DNA from 3 places in the Burkholderia ubonensis genome. Region 1 is predicted to be linked to each of the others. Evidence: riboswitches for the same ligand, from Rfam matches in the RefSeq annotation. Region 1 holds a riboswitch; each other region holds the start of a gene.

Region 1 (6,183 bases):
ACAGGATCACCTGCAGCACCGGCGCATCGCCCGCGAGGATGTCGGGCTCGGGGCCGTCGATCGCGCCGGCCGCGAACGCGGTCGTGTTCAGCACCAGCGCGACGTCGTGCGCGTCGCAAAGCCGCGCGATCACCTCGCGGCTCACCGCGTCCTTCAGCGACGTCACCGCGATCGGCAGCGGATTCAGCCCTTCGCGGATCAGCGCGTCGGCGAGCGCGTCGAACACCGCGGTGTTCGCGGCCTGCCAGTGCGCCTTGTAGAACAGGATCGCGACGACGCTCGCGCCGGGCGTCCAGCGCGGCAGCCAGTCGTCGATGCTCGCCGGGTCGCGCGCCGGGTGATACAGCGCGGCGGCCGGCAGCGGGCGCGGCGGCGCCGGTTCGTCGCCGAAGCCGAGCGTGTGAAACGCGATGCTGCGCAAGAGCGCCTCGGCGTTGTGCGCGCCGCCCTCGCGCAGGTAGCGCCACCACAGGCGGCACAATCCGGGCGCGACCGTGCTCTTCGCGATCAGGTTCGGATCTTCCTGCAGGTCGCCCGAGAACATCGCGAGCCGCTGCCCGCGACGCGACGCGAGCGACATCGCCTGTTCGATCCCGTACGGCCAGTACGCCTCGCCGCCGAGATGGTCGATCACGACCGTCTTCGCATGCTGCAGCACGTCGTCGACGTAGAAATCGACCGACGCCGGCTGGCGCAGGAACGTCACGTTCGCGAGCCGCACGCTCGGGAAGCCCGCCGGCAGACGCGGCACGACGCTCGCGAGCAGCGACAGCGTCGTGTCCGCCGAGCTCAGGATCACGATCTCGGCGGGCTGCTGGTCGATCCGGACGACGCCCTGCGTATCGTCGACGAAGCCGCCCGGCGTGGTGCGCAGCAGATGCATCGCCGGTTACGCCTGTTGCAGCTCGGCCGCGAGCGCCGCGTCGAACGCGCGCTGCAGCGCGGCCGCGTCGAGATCCTCGCCGATCAGCACGAAGCGGCTCGCGCGCGCTTCGCCGTCCTGCCAGCGGCGGTCGAAATAGCTGTCGAAGCGGCGGCCGACGCCCTGGATCACGAGCCGCATCGGCGCGTCCGGCAGCGCGGCGAAGCCCTTCGCGCGATAGATCGTGTGCGTCTCGACGACGCGCTGGAGCGCCGCGATCGTCGCGTCGCGCGAGCCGGCGTCGCCGCTGACGACGACCGAGTCGAAGTCGTCGTGATGGTGATCGTGATCCTCGTCGTCGGCCGAGCCGTGGTGGTCGTGACGCAGGTGAATGGTTTCCTCGGACGCCGATTCGAGCCCGAGCAGCATCGCCAGATCGAGCTCGCCGCGCGTCGCGCGCACGATCTTCACCTGCGGCGGGATTTCCTCGCGGATCGCCGCCTCGACCTGCGCGAGCTGCGTATCGTCGACGAGGTCGGCCTTGTTGACGATCACGAGATCGGCCGCCGACAGCTGGTCGGCGAACAGCTCGTGCAGCGGCGATTCGTGGTCGAGGTTCGGATCGGCGCGGCGCTGCGCGTCGACCGCCTGCGGATTCTCGGCGAACTGGCCGCTCGCGGCGGCCGGGCCGTCGACGACGGTCACGACCGCGTCGACCGTGAAGCTGTTGCGGATCGTCGGCCAGTTGAATGCCTGCACGAGCGGCTTCGGCAGCGCGAGGCCGGACGTCTCGATCAGCACGTGATCGATGTCGGCGCGGCGTTCGACGAGCGCCTCCATCACCGGATAGAACTCCTCCTGCACGGTGCAGCAAAGGCAGCCGTTCGCGAGCTCGTAGAGCTGGCCGGACGCGTCGCCCTGCGCGTCCTCGCAGCCGATGCCGCAGCCCTTGAGGATTTCGCCGTCGATGCCGAGCTCGCCGAATTCGTTGACGATCACCGCGATGCGGCGGCCTTGTGCGTGTTGCAGCATGTGGCGCATCAGCGTCGTCTTGCCGCTGCCGAGAAAGCCCGTGACGATGGTGACGGGCAGCTTGCGCATGGTCATGAAAGATCCTGTATCGAAGAAAGGGAGTCAGGCGGAGATCGTCACGTCGATCTCGTCGTAGCGCTTCAGGCGGTAGATCGCGGCCGACACGACCCAGCACGCGATGAACAGGCCGATCACGAAGTAGCCGAGCATGCCGAAGTGCGACGCCACCATCGACGCGAAGGCCCACACGGGGCCCTGCAGCGACAGCTTGTCGGCGAGCAGCGCGAGCACCTCGATGCCGCCGATCAGCGCGGCGACCAGCACCGACACGAACGTGATCGTCATGTTGTAGTAGATCTTGCGGATCGGCCGCACGTACGCCCAGCGGTACGCGCCCATCATCAGGATGCCGTCGGTCGTGTCGACGAGCGTCATGCCCGCGGTGAACAGCGCCGGCAGCGCCATCACCGACCAGAACGACAGGCCGCCCTGCACCTGCGTCGCGGAGATGCCGAACAGCGCGATCTCGGTCGCGGTGTCGAAGCCGAAGCCGAACAGAAAGCCGACAGGATACAGGTGCCAGCTGCGCGACACGAGGCGGAACAGCGGCCGGAACAGGCGCGCGAGCACGCCGCGCTGGTTCAGCAGCATGTCGAGATCCGCGTCGACGATCGCTTCGCCTCGGCGCGCCGCGCGGAAGGTGCGGTACACGGAGATCAGGATCAGCAGGTTCGCGGTCGCGAGCAGCAGCAGGAAGAAGGCCGACACGCACGTGCTGACGACGCCGCCCCACGCCTTCATGCTCTCGAAGCGCGCGAGCGACGCGGCTGTGAGCGCGACCACGACGGACATCACGATCACGACCGTCGAATGGCCGAGCGAGAAGAACAGGCCGGCGCCGAGCGGGCTGCGGCCTTCCTGCATCAGCTTGCGGGTGACGTTGTCGATGGCCGCGATGTGGTCGGCGTCGACCGCGTGGCGCAGGCCGAACACGTACGCGAGCAGCGCGGTGCCGAGCAGCACCGGCTGGCCGTGGAACGCGATGAACGCCCAGATCCACGCGCCGACGTTGAAGGCGGCCAGCAGTGAATAGATGACGATGATCTTGCCGCGCAGCCCGGACGGGCTGTCGTTGAACAGGCGGAAAAGCGAGTCGAGCATGGTGCTCCCTGGCGAACGGTCGACATGATGAATGCCAACACGGCTGCCGCCTGCCCTGCCCGCGCGGCCCGCCGCTCGCCGCGCCCGGCCGCGCGCACGCGTGCGACGCTCCGATCGATGACGGAAGTGGAAAACGCTCGGGCGTCGGGCGTGCTGCGGCCGTGGACGATGCGCCGCATCCCCGCGGCGCTGAACCCCTCGTCTCGGCCGGTATCCGGGCTGACGAACACGCCGCTTCGCCTTCCCGGACGCATCACGCGTCCAGTGGCGGTCGTCCGCATGCGCGGGAGGCATGCGGCGAAGCGGCGCTGCATCGCGGCGGGCGCAGTGCGTTCGCTTACCGTTGCGGGGGCAGCACAGGTTGGCGCGACTGCGGTGCAGCCAGGCTCCCTGCTTCCCGTTTAACTGCGCACGCCGGCGGGCGCGCGCGAGCACCGAAACGCGTGCGAGTGTAGGGGGCGGTGCCGGCAGCGTCAAGGCAAAACCGGCCATCGCGGGGCCGCCGCCGGGCGCCGCGACCGCACACGGCGGCCCGCCGCGCGCGGCCGCGGGGGCAGGCATGGCCGGTTCGCGCGGGCCGGGCGCTGTGCTATCGTATGCGCCGCGTTCGGTGCCCGCGCCCGCCTTCCGGCAGGTGCAGTTAAACGGGAAACAGGAGGCGGACATCCGCCCGGCCTGTGCTGTCCCCGCAACGGTACGCCGCCCGCGCGACGCGCTTTCAGCGCGCGCGCCCATGCCGCCCACGATGCCACTGCCCGCCTGCTTCGGGTGGGAAGGCCGCGGCCTGGCAAGCGGCCAGCCCGGATACCGGCCGACGCAAGGGGCGAGCGATGCGCTCGCCGAACGCCCGGTCCGCGGGGGACGGACCGGAGCGCCGTCTGCCCGCGCCCACGCGCTTCGCCCGATCCGCCCATGCACTGCCTGTCTGCCGGCCCCCGTGCCGCTCGCCGTTTCGTTTCCCCTGCCATGCCGCGGTGCGTGCCGTGCCGCCCCCGATGAGCCGCGCCTGGCTGATCGGCGCGGGCCCCGGCGACGCCGACCTGCTGACGCTCAAGGCCGTGCGCGCGATCGGCGCGGCCGACGTGCTGCTCGTCGACGATCTCGTGAACCCCGAGGTGCTGCGGCATGCGCGCGCCGATGCGCGCATCGAGCACGTCGGCAAGCGCGGCGGCCACGCGTCGACGCCGCAGGACGCGATCGTCGCCGCGATGCTCGCGCACCTGCGCGCGGGCCGCAGCGTCGCGCGCCTGAAAGGCGGCGACCCGTTCGTGTTCGGCCGCGGCGGCGAAGAGCTGATCGCGCTCGGCGCGGCGGGCTTTCCGGTCGAGGTCGTGCACGGCATCACCGCCGGCATCGCCGCGCCGGCCGCCCTCGGCATCCCGGTCACGCATCGCGGCGACGCGCAGGGCGTGATCTTCGTCACCGGGCACGGCGCGGGCGATGACGAGCCCAACTGGCGCGCGCTCGCCGCGACCCGCATGACGCTCGTGATCTACATGGGCATCCGCCGCCTCGCGGCGATCGCCGCCGCGCTGCGCGCGGGCGGCCTGCCGGACGACACGCCGTGCGCGGCGATCGAATCGGCGACGCGGCCCGAGCAGCGGCACGTGCTGGCGACGCTGGCGACCCTCGTCGAGCGCATCGGCGCGGCCGGCATCGGCTCGCCTGCGATCGTCGTGGTCGGCCGCGTCGCGGCGCTGGCCGCCGATCCCGCGGTGCAGGCCGCACTGGCCGCACCGGCCGAACCTGCGCCGCCGGAGCCAGCATGATGCGGGTCGCGCTCGGTCTCGGCTTTCGCGCGGGCGTCACCGCCGCACAGCTCGACGCCGCGGTCCGCGCGGCGCTCGCGCGGCACCCGCACGCGCAGCCGGCCGTGGTCGCGACGCTCGCCGGCAAATCGCGCGCACGCGCGCTGCGCACGCTCTGCGCGCGGCGCGGCTGGCCGCTCGTCGCCTTCGACGCGGCGCAGCTCGCCGCCCACCCCGAACTGGCGCAGAGCACGCCGTCACCCGCCGCGCTCGCCCGCTTCGGCGTGGCCGGCGTCGCCGAGCCGTGCGCGCGGCTCGCCGCGCCGCGCGGCCGGCTGCTCGGCCCGAAGCTCGCGCGGGACGGCGTGACGGTCGCGCTCGCCGGCCCGCTTTGAACCCATTCTTTCGACAGGACGACTCCCGATGAAAACCGATCCCGAAGCGCACCAGCGGATGACCGAGCGCCGCCGCGCCGGCCACGAGAAGAAGCAGGCCGCCGCCGTCAACGAAAAGGGCCTGCTGATGGTCCACACCGGCAACGGCAAGGGCAAGAGCACCGCCGCGTTCGGCATGGCCGTGCGCGTGCTCGGCCACGGGATGCGGCTCGGCGTCGTGCAGTTCATCAAGGGCGCGCTGCACACGTCCGAGCGCGATTTCCTCGGCGCGGTCGCGCACTGCGATTTCGTGACGATGGGCGACGGCTATACGTGGAACACGCAGAACCGCGACGCCGACATCGCGACCGCCCGCAAGGGCTGGGACGAGGCGCGCCGGATGATCGAGAGCGGCGATTACCAGATGGTGATCCTCGACGAGCTGAACACCGTGCTCAAGTACGAATACCTGCCGCTCGATGAAGTGCTCGCGACGCTGGCCGCGCGCCCTGCTTCGCTGCACGTCGTGGTGACGGGCCGCCACGCGCCCGACGCGCTGATCGACGCGGCCGACCTCGTCACCGAGATGCGGCTCGTCAAGCATCCGTACAAGGAGCAAGGCGTGAAGGCGCAGCGCGGCGTGGAGTTCTGAACCATGCCCGCCTGCCCCGCGCTGTTCGTCAGCGCGCCCGCGTCCGGCCAGGGCAAGACCTCGGTGACGACCGGCCTCGCAAGGCTGCACCGCCGGCTCGGCCGCCGCGTGCGCGTGTTCAAGACCGGCCCGGATTTTCTTGACCCGATGCTGCTCGAACGCGCGAGCGGCGCACCCGTGCACGCGCTCGACCTCGGCATGGTCGGTGAAGCCGGCTGCCGCGCGCTGCTCGCCGACGCCGCGCGCGACGCCGACCTGATCCTGATCGAAGGCGTGATGGGGCTGTTCGACGGCACGCCGAGCAGCGCGGATCTGGCCGTCGCGTTCGGCGTGCCGGTCGTCGCGGTGATCTCC
Region 2 (6,183 bases), 850 kb from region 1:
GCGCATCGGCCAGGAGGCGATCCAGATGCAGACGATCGTGAGCCTCGTGTCGGCCGGCATGGGCGTCGCACTGGTGCCGCAATCGCTGCGTAACCTGCGGCGCACCGGCGTGCTCGACGCGCCGGTCGTCGACGCGCGGCTCGTGTGGTGCACCGGTGACGTCGGCGCGGTGCTCGCCCGCTTCGTCGATGTCACGCGTGCACGGAGTCGCCGCGCGATGCGAACGATGGCGCGTCGGCGCCGTCCAACGCGCGGTGCGCGCCCTGTGCGAGCCGTACCGCATTCGAAAACTTCACCGCTAACCCATGATCATTCACCCGAATTTCGACCCCGTTGCGATCCATCTCGGGCCGCTGGCCGTGCGCTGGTACGGGCTCATGTATCTCGTCGCGTTCATCGCGGCGATCGTCGTCGGCCGGCTGCGCCTGAAGCTGCCGCATGTGGCCGCGCAGGGCTGGACCGTGAAGGACATCGACGACATGATGTTCTACGGCGTGCTCGGCACGGTGCTCGGCGGCCGGCTCGGCTACGTGCTGTTCTACAAGGCGGGCTACTACTTCGCGCATCCGCTCGACGTCTTCAAGGTATGGGAAGGCGGGATGTCGTTTCACGGCGGCTTTCTCGGCGTGACGCTCGCGATGATGCTGTTCGCATGGCAGCGCAAGCGCCACTGGCTGCAGGTCACCGACTTCGTCGCGCCGATGGTGCCGACGGGGCTGGCGGCGGGCCGGCTCGGCAACTTCATCAACGGCGAGCTGTGGGGCCGCGTGACCGATCCGAATGCGCCGTGGGCGATGCTGTTCCCGGGTGCGATGCGCGACGATGCGGCCTGGCTGCCCGCGCATCCGGCGCTCGTCGCGAAGTGGCATCTGGCCGACGTGTTCATGCAATACCAGATGCTGCCGCGCCATCCTTCGCAGCTCTATGAAATCGCGCTCGAAGGCGTCGTGCTGTTCTTCGCGCTGTTCTTCTTCTCGCGCAAGCCGCGGCCGATGGGCGCGGTGTCCGCGCTGTTCCTGATCGGCTACGGTCTCGCGCGCTTCACGGTCGAGTTCGCGCGCGAACCGGACGACTTCCTCGGGCTGCTTGCGCTCGGCCTGTCGATGGGGCAGTGGCTGTCGCTGCCGATGATCCTCGCGGGCGTCGCGCTGATGGTCTGGGCATATCGCCGCCGTGCGGCGGCCTCGGCTGCGTGATGCGATCGCGCAACTGACGCACCAACGAAAAACGCCGGCCACTGGGCCGGCGTTTTCGCATCTGGCGTGCTCGAGCGTCGTGCGTTACTTCATCTGCACCGAGCCGTTGACCGTGACCGACACGGTCGCCTTGCCGCCTTCGACCGCGATCGGCGCGCTCATCTTCGCGCTGTCCATCGCGGGTGCGGCCATCGCCATCATGCGCGGATACGGCTGCACGTTGCGGCCGCTGCCGACGTTCACGTCGCGAATCGAATAGTTGTTGTAGCCGAACGCCTTCGCGGCCTCGTCCGCGCGCACGCGGAACGACTTGATCGCTTCGGTCGTGAGCTTCTGCTCGGCCGCGCGCTGCGCTTCCGGCGACAGCGAGAACTCGACGTTCGCGACCTGCATCAGGTTCGACAACTGGCCCGCGAGCTTCGACGCCGCGGCGAAATCGCGCGATTCGAGCACGACCTCGGTGCGGCCGCGCCATGCGGAGATCCTGCCGTCGCGGTCAGTGCTCGGATAGACGGAGAACGCGCCCGTGCGCGCAGTGACGCCCGACACGCTCTTCGCCTGCGCGAGCGCGGCGTCGGCGCGCTGGTTCAGCGCGGACGTCAGGCTGCCCGGGTCCTTCGCCTGCTGCTCGTAGAACAGCGTGATGTGGATGATGTCCTGCGGCACCTCGGCGCTCGCCTGCGACGACAGCGACAGTACGCCCGACGGCTCCGGAAAATGCGGGTTGACGGCCTGCGCGTGCGCCGCGGGCGACGCGAGCGTCAGCGCGACGGGAACGGCGGCGGCGAGAGCGAGCGACAGCGCGAGTGCGGATTTCTTGGTCATTGTTGGACTCCTTGTGCGAGGGCGCGCACGCGGATCACGCGTGCGCGACGCGGGCGGGCCGCGCGACGAAAAAACGACGGCCGGCCCGACTGGCCGGCAGCGGTTGCTTAGGCTGCGCGACCGCGCCGCGAGTTCCGGACGGGCGGTCGTGCGTTGACCAAATTTAATGTTTGCCCTTTGCGTTCACTTCATCAGCCGTTCGGTGATGAAGCGCCATTCGGCGCGCGTGACGGGCGTGATCGACAGCCGGTTGCCTTTCGCGAGCACGCGCATGTCGGCGAGCTCGTCGTATTCGCGCAGTGCGGCGAGCGGCACGAGCGCCGCCTTCTTCACGAAGCGCACGTCGACGAGCAGCCAGCGCGGCGTTTCCTGCGTCGACTTCGGATCGTAATAGGGGCTCTTCGGATCGAACTGCGTGGGATCGGGGTAGGGTGTCGACGACACTTCGGCGAGGCCCGCGATGCCGGGCTCGGGGCAGCTCGAGTGATAGAACAGCACGCCGTCGCCGATCTGCATCGTGTCGCGCATGAAATTGCGCGCCTGATAGTTGCGCACGCCGGTCCACGGCAGCGTGCGCTGCGGCGCATTCGCGAGATCGTCGATGCTCGCTTCGTCCGGTTCGGACTTCATCAGCCAGAATTGCATGGATCGTGATCGACGCAGAAAGAGGCTGCTACAAAAGGAAACGGCATCGGGATAGGTACCCGATGCCGTTGAATAGGCCCCCGCCTTAGCCGCTAGGCCGGCATCCTGAACCTGGGGTTCAGAATTGGTCGCAGTTAGCAGCACTTCGGGTACATCAGACAGAGTGACGCGCGCGCCCGTGCTACAAATTTCCGCAACCGTGCACATGGCATTGGTTCAAGGAATATATGACCTTGGCGAACCAGGCAGGGAAGCTGACTAAACTGTGAATCTATGTGTCCAATTTGACCACCGTTGACCGTGGAGATCAAGGGAAATCGACGCATCGATCCGGGTTACTGCGTCTCGTGCTGTGCGAGCACCGCACCGAGCTGTTCATTCATTTGGCGCATTGTACGCCGGATTTCTTCCGCGGGAAATGCTTCACCGTGACGCACGCTCTGCTGCAGCCGCAGCAGTTCCGACGCGAGCGACAGCGCCGCCATCACGGCGATGCGGTCCGTGCCGCGCACCGAGCTGTTCGAGCGGATCTTCGTCATTTCCGCGTCGACGCGCGCGACGGCTTCCAGCAGCGCCGCTTCGGTCTCGGCCGAACAGGCGAGCCGGTAGGCCTGGCCGAGAATCGAGACTTCGATCTGCTTGGTGCTCATGCATGTTCTCCGTGGCTGGCTGCGTCGTCGCTATCGGTGCGCGACTGCGCATCCAGCAGGTCGAGCTGGTTGTCGGCTTCCGCCGCGCTCTTCGTGCGCGGCAGCTTCTCGAGAATCGCGTTCAGCTTGACCTGCGCGTCGTCGATCTTCGCCGACAGCGTGTCGCGTTCCTCCGCGAGCGCGTTGCGTTCCTCGCGCAGCTGCGTGAGCTCGCTGCGCACCGTGTCCGCTTCCGCGCGCAGTTGCGCGACCTGCTCCTCGAGCGCGAGCCGTTCCGAGTGATAGCGCTGGTTCAGCGCAATCAGCCGGCCAATATTTTGAGATAAGGTTTCGAGTTCGTTGAGCATCTGCTGCGTCCTCTAAAGACCCAGCATTTTAGCGCGGAATAACGCACATTCCGACATATGTAACGTTTCCAGTCGTAACACCCCCGCTTCTTGCCGCGAATATGCCGGTTGCGCAACGCGCGGCCCGCTTTCTTGACGCTCTCGCGGCCCGCTCCTAAACTTGGCGCCGCCTCGGTGCTCGCGCGTGCGACGCGCGGTTAAACGGGAAGCAGGGCGCGGGCTCCGCCAGGAGCCGCCAACCTGCGCTGCCCCCGCAACGGTAAGCGGCCGCATCGGACGATGCAGGCCGGCTCGGGTGCGCTCGGCGTGTGCGGTTCGCACGCGGGCGCAGGCCACTGCGCATGTCTCGCGCGGGAAGGCGAGCCGGAACGCCGCCAGCCCGGATACCGGCCGAGGCGGGGAGCCCGTGCGCGGGCTTCGTAACGCGCGGCCTGCGGGGAAGCGGGGCGCGCTGCGGTTCACAGGACTTTCTTCGATGCTGACCCCAATCATTCGCACGACGCTGCGCATGCCGCCGCGTGCCGTGTGCCGCCGTCACGTTGCGTGCGGCCAGTGCGGCTGCGCCGGGCTCGGCGAGTTCGGCGAGTGCGGCGGCCTCGCACGCGAGCGCGATGCCGCACGACCGGCAAGCGCGCGAGGCGCGAGCGTGCGCGCGACGCCGTGCGCGCGGACCGGCCGTTCGATGGATCTCGACCGTCACGGGCCGGCGTCGCCGAAGTGCGGCGCAGCAACTCGCCGTACGGGGGCCGGCAACCTGCACATCGGTTCGACACGTCGCAGCGCGACGTCCGTTCGGCGTTCGCCTCGGCGCAACGCAATCTCCGTCATGCGTTCGTCTCACCGCAGCGCCACGCGCGTGCGCCGCTGCTCGACCTTCGTCGGATGCGGCGCATGAATGCCGCGCGTGCCGTCGCGATCTGGACCACGCTCGCCGGCGTGGTGGCGCTGCTGTTCGTCGCGTCACTGACGATCGGCAGCGTGCCGATCTCGCCGCTGCAGGCGCTCGCGTCGCTCGTGCCGCACGGCGGCGACACGTCGGGCGGCACGGCGCTGTTCGGCGACATCGTCCGCACGCTGCGCGTGCCGCGCGCGCTCGCCGGCTTCGCGTGCGGCGCGCTGCTCGCGCTCGCGGGCGCGCTGCTGCAGGTGCTGCTGCGCAATCCGCTCGCCGAGCCGTACGTGCTCGGCGTGTCGGGCGGCGCGGCCGGTTTCGCGCTGGTCGCGATGATCGCGGGCGGCGCGTGGTGGCTCGTCGATGCGTCGGCGTTCGCCGGCGCGCTCGTGTCGATGCTGCTCGTGCTCGGCCTCGCGCGCCGCGAGCTGTGGCGCGGCGACGCGCGCGACGCATCGCCGCGGCTGCTGCTCACCGGCGTCGTGATCGCGGCAGGGTGGGGCGCGCTCGTCACGCTGCTGCTGTCGCTCGCGCCCGATGCGCGGCTGCGCGGCATCATCTTCTGGCTGACGGGCGACCTGAACGGCGTCGCGACGCCGTGGTTCGCATGGGCCGCGCTCGCGCTCGCCGCGGGCGTCGCGCTGCCGGCCGCGCCGCAACTGAACGTGCTGCTGCGCGGCGACGCGACCGCGCTCGCGCTCGGCGTGCCGGTCGCGCGGCTGCGCGTGCGGATCTATCTCGTCGCGTCGCTGGCCGCCGCGGCCGCGGTGACGACCGCCGGCACGATCGGCTTCGTCGGGCTCGTCGTCCCGCACGCGCTGCGCCTCGCGTTCGGCAACGACCAGCGCATGCTGCTGCCCGCCGTGATGCTCGCGGGCGGCGGCGGCGTGATGGCGGCCGACCTGCTCGCGCGCACCGTGATCGCGCCCGCGCAACTGCCGGTCGGCGTGATGACCGCGCTGATCGGCGTGCCGGTGTTCCTGTGGATGTTGCTGAGGAGGCCGCCGCGATGACGCACGCTGCCGACGCGGATTGCACGGCGCTCGCGCTCACGCTCGAGGCCGGCGCGCGCACGCTGCTGGGCGGTTTCACGCAGACGTTCCGGCCCGGCGAGATCTGGTGCGTCGCGGGGCCGAACGGCGCCGGCAAGACGACGCTGCTCGCGACGCTCGCGGGCCTTTCTGCGCCATCGGGCGGCCACGTCGAAGCCGACGGCCGGCCGCTTGCCGCGTGGCCGGCCGCGCAGCTCGCGCAGCGGCGCGCGCTGATGCCGCAGCAACTGCACGACGCGTTCAGCGCGACCGTGTTCGACACGGTGCTGCTGAGCCGCTTCCCGTATCTCGGCGGCTGGGGCTGGGAGCGCGACGGCGATCGCGCGGCCGCGCGCGATGCGCTGGCGACCTTCGGCCTGGCAGCGCTCGCCGGGCGCGACGTGCTGTCGCTGTCCGGCGGCGAGCGGCAGCGCGTCGCGCTGGCCGCGACGCTGTGCCAGGGCGCGCCGCTGCTGCTGCTCGACGAGCCGCTCGCGCATCTCGACCTGCATCACCAGATCGACTGCCTGACCGCGCTGGCCGCGTGGCTCGAAGCCGATCAGCGCACCGTGCTGTTTTCGTGCCACGATCTGAATC
Region 3 (6,183 bases), on a different replicon from region 1:
CGCGATGCCTCTCGCATCTCACAGCTCACATCGCGCGACTTGCCCCCACGTTCCCCCACGCCTGCCGAAACCGCTTCACCGCCTCGCCGGAAAATCGCTCGCGACGGCCGGCCGCGCGAGCCCGCGCGCCGGCAACGGCGTCGACATCACGATCGACGTGCGCGTTTCCCCATACAGATTGACGCGCTCGATCAACTGTTCGAGATGCGCCATGCTGACCGCGACGAAGCGCATCACGTACGAGTCGGCGCCGGTCACGTGATGGCACTCGACCACTTCGGGGATCGTCTCCAGCAGCTTCAGGAATTTCGCCTTCGCCGGCTGCGGCACGGTGATGCCGATCAGCGCGCTGACCGGATAGCCGGCGGCGGCCGGATCGATGCGCGCCGTGTAGCCGCCGATCACACCGGTCGACTCGAGACGCTTCACGCGCTCCGTCACCGCCGGCACGGACAGGTGAACCTGCCGCGCGAGTTCCGTATAGCTGATGCGGCCGTTGGCCTGCAGCAGCGCGATCAGCTTCCAGTCGAGTTCGTCCATCGCGTCGGAGTTTTTAAGGTGAAAGCGCCATTTTTCCTTAAAAACCGGCTTCAGCGGCGATCGGATTTTCCATACGATGCTTTCTCCAGTCATCACACATCGCCGGGAGCCGGTCATGCTGTTCATCAAGTCCGTCGTGATCGGGTTGTCGATCGCGCTGCCGGTCGGCCCGATCGGCATGCTGTGCATCCAGCGCAGCCTGAGCCGGGGCTTTCAAGCGGGGTTCGCGACGGGCCTGGGCGCCGCATGCGCCGACGCGCTCTACGGACTGCTCGGCGCGCTCGGTGTGGCCGGCGTCGTCACCGCGTTTCCGATGCTGACCGTCGTGCTGAAGATCGGCGGCGGCGCGTTTCTCATGTGGCTGGCCTGGACCATCGCGCGGCAGGGAGCGCCTGCGCCGGCCGCGCGCGCCGAACTGCCGCGCACGACCGCGCTGCGCGATTTCGTCACGACCTTCGGCCTGACGCTGTCCAACCCGATGACGATCCTGTCGTTCGTCGGAATCTTCGCGGCGCTCGGCCCGCTGGCCGGCGCGCACGACAGCGGAATGCGCGCGACGGTCGCGATGATGGTGGGCGGCGTGTTCGTCGGTTCGGCGGCGTGGTGGCTGTGCCTGAGCGGCACGAGCGCCGCGCTGCGCACCAGGATGCCGCCGGCGCTCATGTACGCACTCGCGCGCGTGTCCGCGGTCGTGATCGCGGGATTTGGCGCGATCCAGCTGATCGCAGGCGTGCGTGGCGTCGCAGGGGCGTGACGCGCATCGCGGCGCGACCGCGTATGCACGAGGACTCGATGCGGCACCGCCCGCGCGGGCCAGTGCCGTACCCGGCGCGATCAGAACGTATAGCTGATCTTGCCGAACGCAGTGCGGCCCAACGTGTTGTAGCCGTAGGCGGTCATGTACTGGCGGTCGAACAGGTTCGACAACGTGGCCGACACCGTCAGATGCGCGTTGACCTTGTACGACGCGCGCAGGTTCACGCTCAGGTACGACGGCAGATAGGTCGTGTTGGCCGGGTCGTCGAACGTCGTGCCGCCGTAGCTAAGCGTGGCGCCGGTACTCAACGCATGCAGGCGCAATTCGTCCCACGTGTGGTCGACGCTCGCGCTGAAGGTCTGGCGCGGCCGGCGGCTCAGCCAGCTTTCGTTGGTCACGTCCTGCGGATTCAGGATGCCCACCGCGATGCTGACCGGCGTCGACCGGCCGATCGTCCCCTTGTACGACAGGTCGATGCCGCGGATATGCGCGCGGCCGATGTTCATCGGCGAGAACGTCGCCGGGTTGTACGCGATCAGGTTGTTGACGCGCGTGTCGTAAATCGCAGCGCTGAACGTGCCGTATGCCGTATTCGCATCGAGCGCCGCCTCGACCGAATCGCTGCGTTCGGGGTTCAGGTTCGGATTGCCGTAACCGGGGTAGTACAGGTCGTTGAACGACGGCAGGCGGAACGCATTGCCGTACGAGACGCGCGCCGCATACACCGGCGTGATCGCCCACGACAGCGCGACGTTACCCGTGTTCACCGCCTTGCCCATGATGATCTCGTGCCGGCCCGCGACGAACATCGTCACGCTGCCGAGCGTCGCCGACTGATGCAGCGAAAACGCCGAGTCGTTGCGCGTCGGTATGCCGTCCGGCAGGTCGGCAGGCAGGAACGCCTGCTCGCGCGTGAAGTCGTAGGCCAGCTTCGTCTCGCCCGACAGCGGCAGCCCGAACAGCCGGAAGCCGTGCTCCTGATGCGTGAGCGACGTCGACACGCTGATGCGCTGCGAATCGATCTGGTCGGTCGGGATGGTCGGATCGTTCGCATACAGGAACTGCCGGTCGCTCGCATAACCGAACGACTGCGCGAACTGCGTGTCGCGCGTGATGTCGAGATGGAACGCGACGCCGGTCGTCAGCTGATGGTCGAGTTGGCGATTCGCGAAGCCTGCGTTGTCGTAGGACAGGTCGGAGCGGTGATACAGCGCGAACGTCGAGACCGACCAGTTGCCGCGTGCATAGCCGAGACGCGCATCGAGATCCTGCGCGTGATACGGATTGCGTCCGGCCTCGTGGTACGGCAGCACTGGCTGCGTGGCGTCGATGCCGGCGGTGTTGTAGTCGTGCAGGCCGAGCGAGTAGGTGAGGCCGCCGAGCGCGGCGAGCGGGCCGGTGGACGGCACGGTGCCGGACGTGCGCAGCTGCGTATCGAAGGTCTTGTTCGAGCCGCCGCCGAACGACACGCTCGTCTGGTTCGGCTGACCCGCGGCGCGGCGCGTGAACAGCTGCACGACGCCGCCCATCGCGTTCGCGCCGAACGACGCGGCGGCCGGCCCGGAGATCACCTCGACGCGCTCGAACGCTTCGGTCGGCAGGTCAGCCCACGGCGCGATGCCGGTGGTCGGCGAGCCGATCGGGATGCCGTCGATGAACACCGCGACCTGGCTCGCCGACGAGCCGCGGATGCTGACCGACGCGGACGAGCCGGGGCCGCCGTTGGACGACACCGTCACACCGGGCAGCGTCGCGAGCGCCTGCGTGATGCTCGGCTCGCTGGGCGACAGCCGCTCGAGGTCGGCGCGCGTGAGCACCTGCGTCGTCGCATAGCGCTGGTCGAACGACTCGGGCAGGCGCCGCGTGTCGGTCACGGCGATGGTCGGCAGCTCCGTGCCGGCCGCGGGCGGCGACGCTTCGGCAGGCGCCGTGTCGCCGGCCGCGTGCGCGAGCGGGCAGAGCAGCGCCGATGCGGCGGACGTGGCGAGAAGGTGGCGAAGATTCATGATGCGGCGAGCGTGGTCGTGTTGCAGATGCGGCGTGCGCGCGAGCCGGCGCCGCGCACGCAGGCGGTGCAGCGGCGCGATGCTTCCGGCGCGGAAGCGAGGGCGGTAAGAATGAACATGCGAAGCGTTCAGAGGTCGGGGCCGTCCATGCAACGGGGCGACCGCCAACGGCGGTGCCGGCGCATCGGGACACCCCGCCCGGTGCGGCTGCTGGACCTCGGGTCGATGGCAGGTCTCCTGGCTTGCGGGTCGTCATCCGCGCCGGCCTTCCCGGTTTCCCAGTGGCGCGTGGTGGCGCGGATTCGCCGCTTACAGTTGCGGGGGCAGCCGCAGATTGGAGGCTCGGCCTCTGCTGCGTTCCCTTTTGATCCCGTCTCCGGGAACCATCGGTGCGCAAGCGTAAGGGCGAGCACGCCGGCACGTCAATCGTCGAATCGCGCAGGGGTGCGAAAAAACGTCACCGCGCGTCGAATGCTCGCGGATGGCGTGTCGCGGGCGCAACGGAGCGTATTTCACATCTGACGAAAGCGGCTGGCCGTGGCGGGGCGATATGAGGCTGGAACGCGCGCGTCCTCGTCGTTCGAACGAGGCGGTGGGGTGTTGCGCCGGGAGCGCGCGCCGCAGCCGCCGGCGCGCGCCCCCGGCGATTTCATGCGGCGGGACTGGAAACCAGTGCGGCGAAGTTCGCGAGGTCGATATTGCCGCCGCTGATGATGATACCGACGCGCTTGCCCGCGAGTTCGTCCTTCATCTTGCGTGCGGCCGCGAGCGACAGGCAGCCGGTCGGCTCGACGATGAGCTTCATCCGGGTTGCGAAGAACCGCATGCTGTCGACCAGTTCGGCGTCGGTCGCTGTCAGGATGTCGTCGACGTCGCGCCGCAGGATCTGGAACGTCAGGTTGCCCAGATGCTGCGTCTGCGCGCCGTCGGCGATCGTGCGCGGCGTGTCGATGTGCACGATCGCGCCGCTGCGGAACGATTGCTGGCCGTCGTTGCCGGCTTCGGGCTCGACGCCGTACAGCTTCGCTTGCGGCGACAGCGCACGCGTCGCGAGCGCGGTGCCGGAGAGCAGCCCGCCGCCGCCCATCGGGACGAACAGCGCATCGAGCGCGCCCACTTCGTCGAACAGCTCCTTCGCGGCAGTCCCTTGTCCGGCGAGCACGTCCGGGTGGTCGTAAGGCGGAATCAGCGTGAGCCCGTGCTTCTCCGCCAGCTCGCGGCCGATCTGCTCGCGGTCTTCCGTATAGCGGTCGTAGGTCACGACGTTGCCGCCGTAGCCGCGCGTGGCGGCCATCTTCGCGGCCGGCGCGTCCTGCGGCATCACGATCGTTGCCGGGATGCCGAGCATGCGCGCCGACAGCGCGATCGCCTGCGCGTGGTTACCCGACGAGAAGGTGACGACGCCGTTGCGGCGCTGCGTGGCGTCGAAGCGCGACAGCGCGTTGAAGGCGCCCCGAAACTTGAAGGCGCCCATGCGCTGAAAATTCTCGCACTTGAAGAACACTTGCGCGCCGAGCGCGTCGTCGAGCGTGCTCGACGTCATCACGGGCGTGCGGTGCGCGTGGCCCTGCAGGCGCGCGGCGGCGGCCGCGACGTCGTCGTAGGTGGGAAGGGTCGGATTGGTCATCGGTGGCTCTCGTCGATAGGGCGATCATCGGGGCGGGCGTGCCCGTCATTTTGCATCGTTGTACACGGTCGCGCGCGAGACGCCCAGGTGTTGCGCGACGATTTCCATCGCGCGGCGCACCTCGAGAAAGCCGTCTGCCTTCAGCATCTGCATCAGCTCGCGCCGCTGGTCGGTCTTCAGTTCGCGCGGCGTGGACGCGAGACGCGTCGCGAACGCATCGATGCGCTGCCGGATCGCGTCGGCGCCGGCCGGATCGAGCGTGTCGGCGACCGGCGCGCCTTCGACGCTGCAGAACTGGTTCAGCATCCCCTGGAAGCCGCGGAACAGCGTGACGTCCGCGTTCAGGCACAGCGCGGCCACGTAATGGCCGCTCGAATCCTTGATGCCGATCGACGTGCTCTTGGCCTGGCGCCCGTCGCTGAACCGATTCGCATAGTTCGCGAGCACTTGCGGGTAGCTGTCGTCCGCGATGCGGGCGAGGCCGAGTTCCGTCGCGGGGTCACCAACCTCGCGCCCGGACAGGTTGTTGTGGATGGCGAGAATCGCATGCTTCGGCGAGCGCAGGTCGTGCACGACGACCTCGGTGAACGGCGCGAACATCGCGCCGAGCCCTTCGGCGATGCGCAGCACCTGTTCGATCAGCGATGCCTGTTCCAGCTGCGGCGTCGGGCGGGAACGGTTCATCGCGCGGCTTCGAGCGCAGGTGCGTCGGTGGTCTCGGGACGCGTGATGTCGGCGAGCAGCGGTCGGGCGATCCGCACGTAATCGGACGCGTCGAGCACGATCGAGCGGTCGAGGCGTCCGGCGTTGAACGCGATCGCGTCGTTGCGTTCGACCAGCGCCGGATCGACGACGAGCGTCACGCTCGCGTCAAACACGAACGGCGGCACGGCGCCCATCACGCAGCCGGTGACGGCGGCCGCGCGCTCCGGCGGCGCCAGCGTCGCCTTGCGACGGCCGAGCGCGTCGGCGACCTTGCGGAAGTCGATCTTCAGATGACCGGGGATCACTGCCAGCGCGGTCGCATCGCCGCCATCCTTGAACGTGCAGAGCATCGCCTTCGCGCCCTGTTCGGGACGCGTGCCGCGAATCGCGGCGATCACGTCGGATTTGCCCTCTGCGGGGTGCTCGAGCACGCGGAACCGCGCACCGTTGCTGGTCAGCAGCTCGCACAGCCCGTTGAAGACGGGGTATTCGGTCATGTCGTGGCAGGCCGTAAGAGTGCGCGCGTAGCGCGGTCGAAATAGATGAAT

Evidence for each region. A riboswitch is a leader RNA that binds a small molecule or an ion and turns the genes downstream of it on or off. The one in region 1 is predicted to bind cobalamin.
Region 2: linked by a shared signal. The riboswitch ahead of WJ35_RS14745 (iron ABC transporter permease) and the one ahead of cobA (uroporphyrinogen-III C-methyltransferase) in region 1 are both predicted to bind cobalamin.
Region 3: linked by a shared signal. The riboswitch ahead of WJ35_RS24975 (TonB-dependent receptor domain-containing protein) and the one ahead of cobA (uroporphyrinogen-III C-methyltransferase) in region 1 are both predicted to bind cobalamin.

What each region holds. Positions count from the first base shown of each region.
Region 1 covers NZ_CP013420.1:807,457-813,639, forward strand. The annotation lists partial or broken gene cobN (cobaltochelatase subunit CobN) at 1-883, opposite strand, end outside; gene cobW (cobalamin biosynthesis protein CobW) at 890-1,969, opposite strand; gene WJ35_RS03705 (HoxN/HupN/NixA family nickel/cobalt transporter) at 1,997-3,055, opposite strand; cobalamin riboswitch at 3,243-3,509, opposite strand; cobalamin riboswitch at 3,696-3,865, shown strand; gene cobA (uroporphyrinogen-III C-methyltransferase) at 4,051-4,824, shown strand; gene WJ35_RS03715 (cobalamin biosynthesis protein) at 4,821-5,198, shown strand; gene cobO (cob(I)yrinic acid a,c-diamide adenosyltransferase) at 5,227-5,829, shown strand; gene WJ35_RS03725 (cobyrinate a,c-diamide synthase) at 5,833-6,183, shown strand, end outside.
Region 2 covers NZ_CP013420.1:3,225,852-3,232,034, forward strand. The annotation lists partial or broken gene WJ35_RS30120 (LysR substrate-binding domain-containing protein) at 1-217, shown strand, start outside; gene lgt (prolipoprotein diacylglyceryl transferase) at 306-1,196, shown strand; gene WJ35_RS14720 (SIMPL domain-containing protein) at 1,281-2,021, opposite strand; gene WJ35_RS14725 (EVE domain-containing protein) at 2,205-2,666, opposite strand; RNA gene ssrS (6S RNA) at 2,740-2,921, opposite strand; gene WJ35_RS14735 (cell division protein ZapA) at 3,002-3,316, opposite strand; gene WJ35_RS14740 (ATPase) at 3,313-3,663, opposite strand; cobalamin riboswitch at 3,819-4,073, shown strand; gene WJ35_RS14745 (iron ABC transporter permease) at 4,546-5,568, shown strand; gene WJ35_RS14750 (ABC transporter ATP-binding protein) at 5,565-6,183, shown strand, end outside.
Region 3 covers NZ_CP013422.1:1,172,337-1,178,519, reverse strand. The annotation lists gene WJ35_RS24985 (Lrp/AsnC family transcriptional regulator) at 76-540, opposite strand; gene WJ35_RS24980 (LysE family translocator) at 656-1,294, shown strand; gene WJ35_RS24975 (TonB-dependent receptor domain-containing protein) at 1,375-3,303, opposite strand; cobalamin riboswitch at 3,513-3,706, opposite strand; gene WJ35_RS24970 (threo-3-hydroxy-L-aspartate ammonia-lyase) at 3,953-4,930, opposite strand; gene WJ35_RS24965 (helix-turn-helix transcriptional regulator) at 4,976-5,614, opposite strand; gene WJ35_RS24960 (YbaK/prolyl-tRNA synthetase associated domain-containing protein) at 5,611-6,132, opposite strand.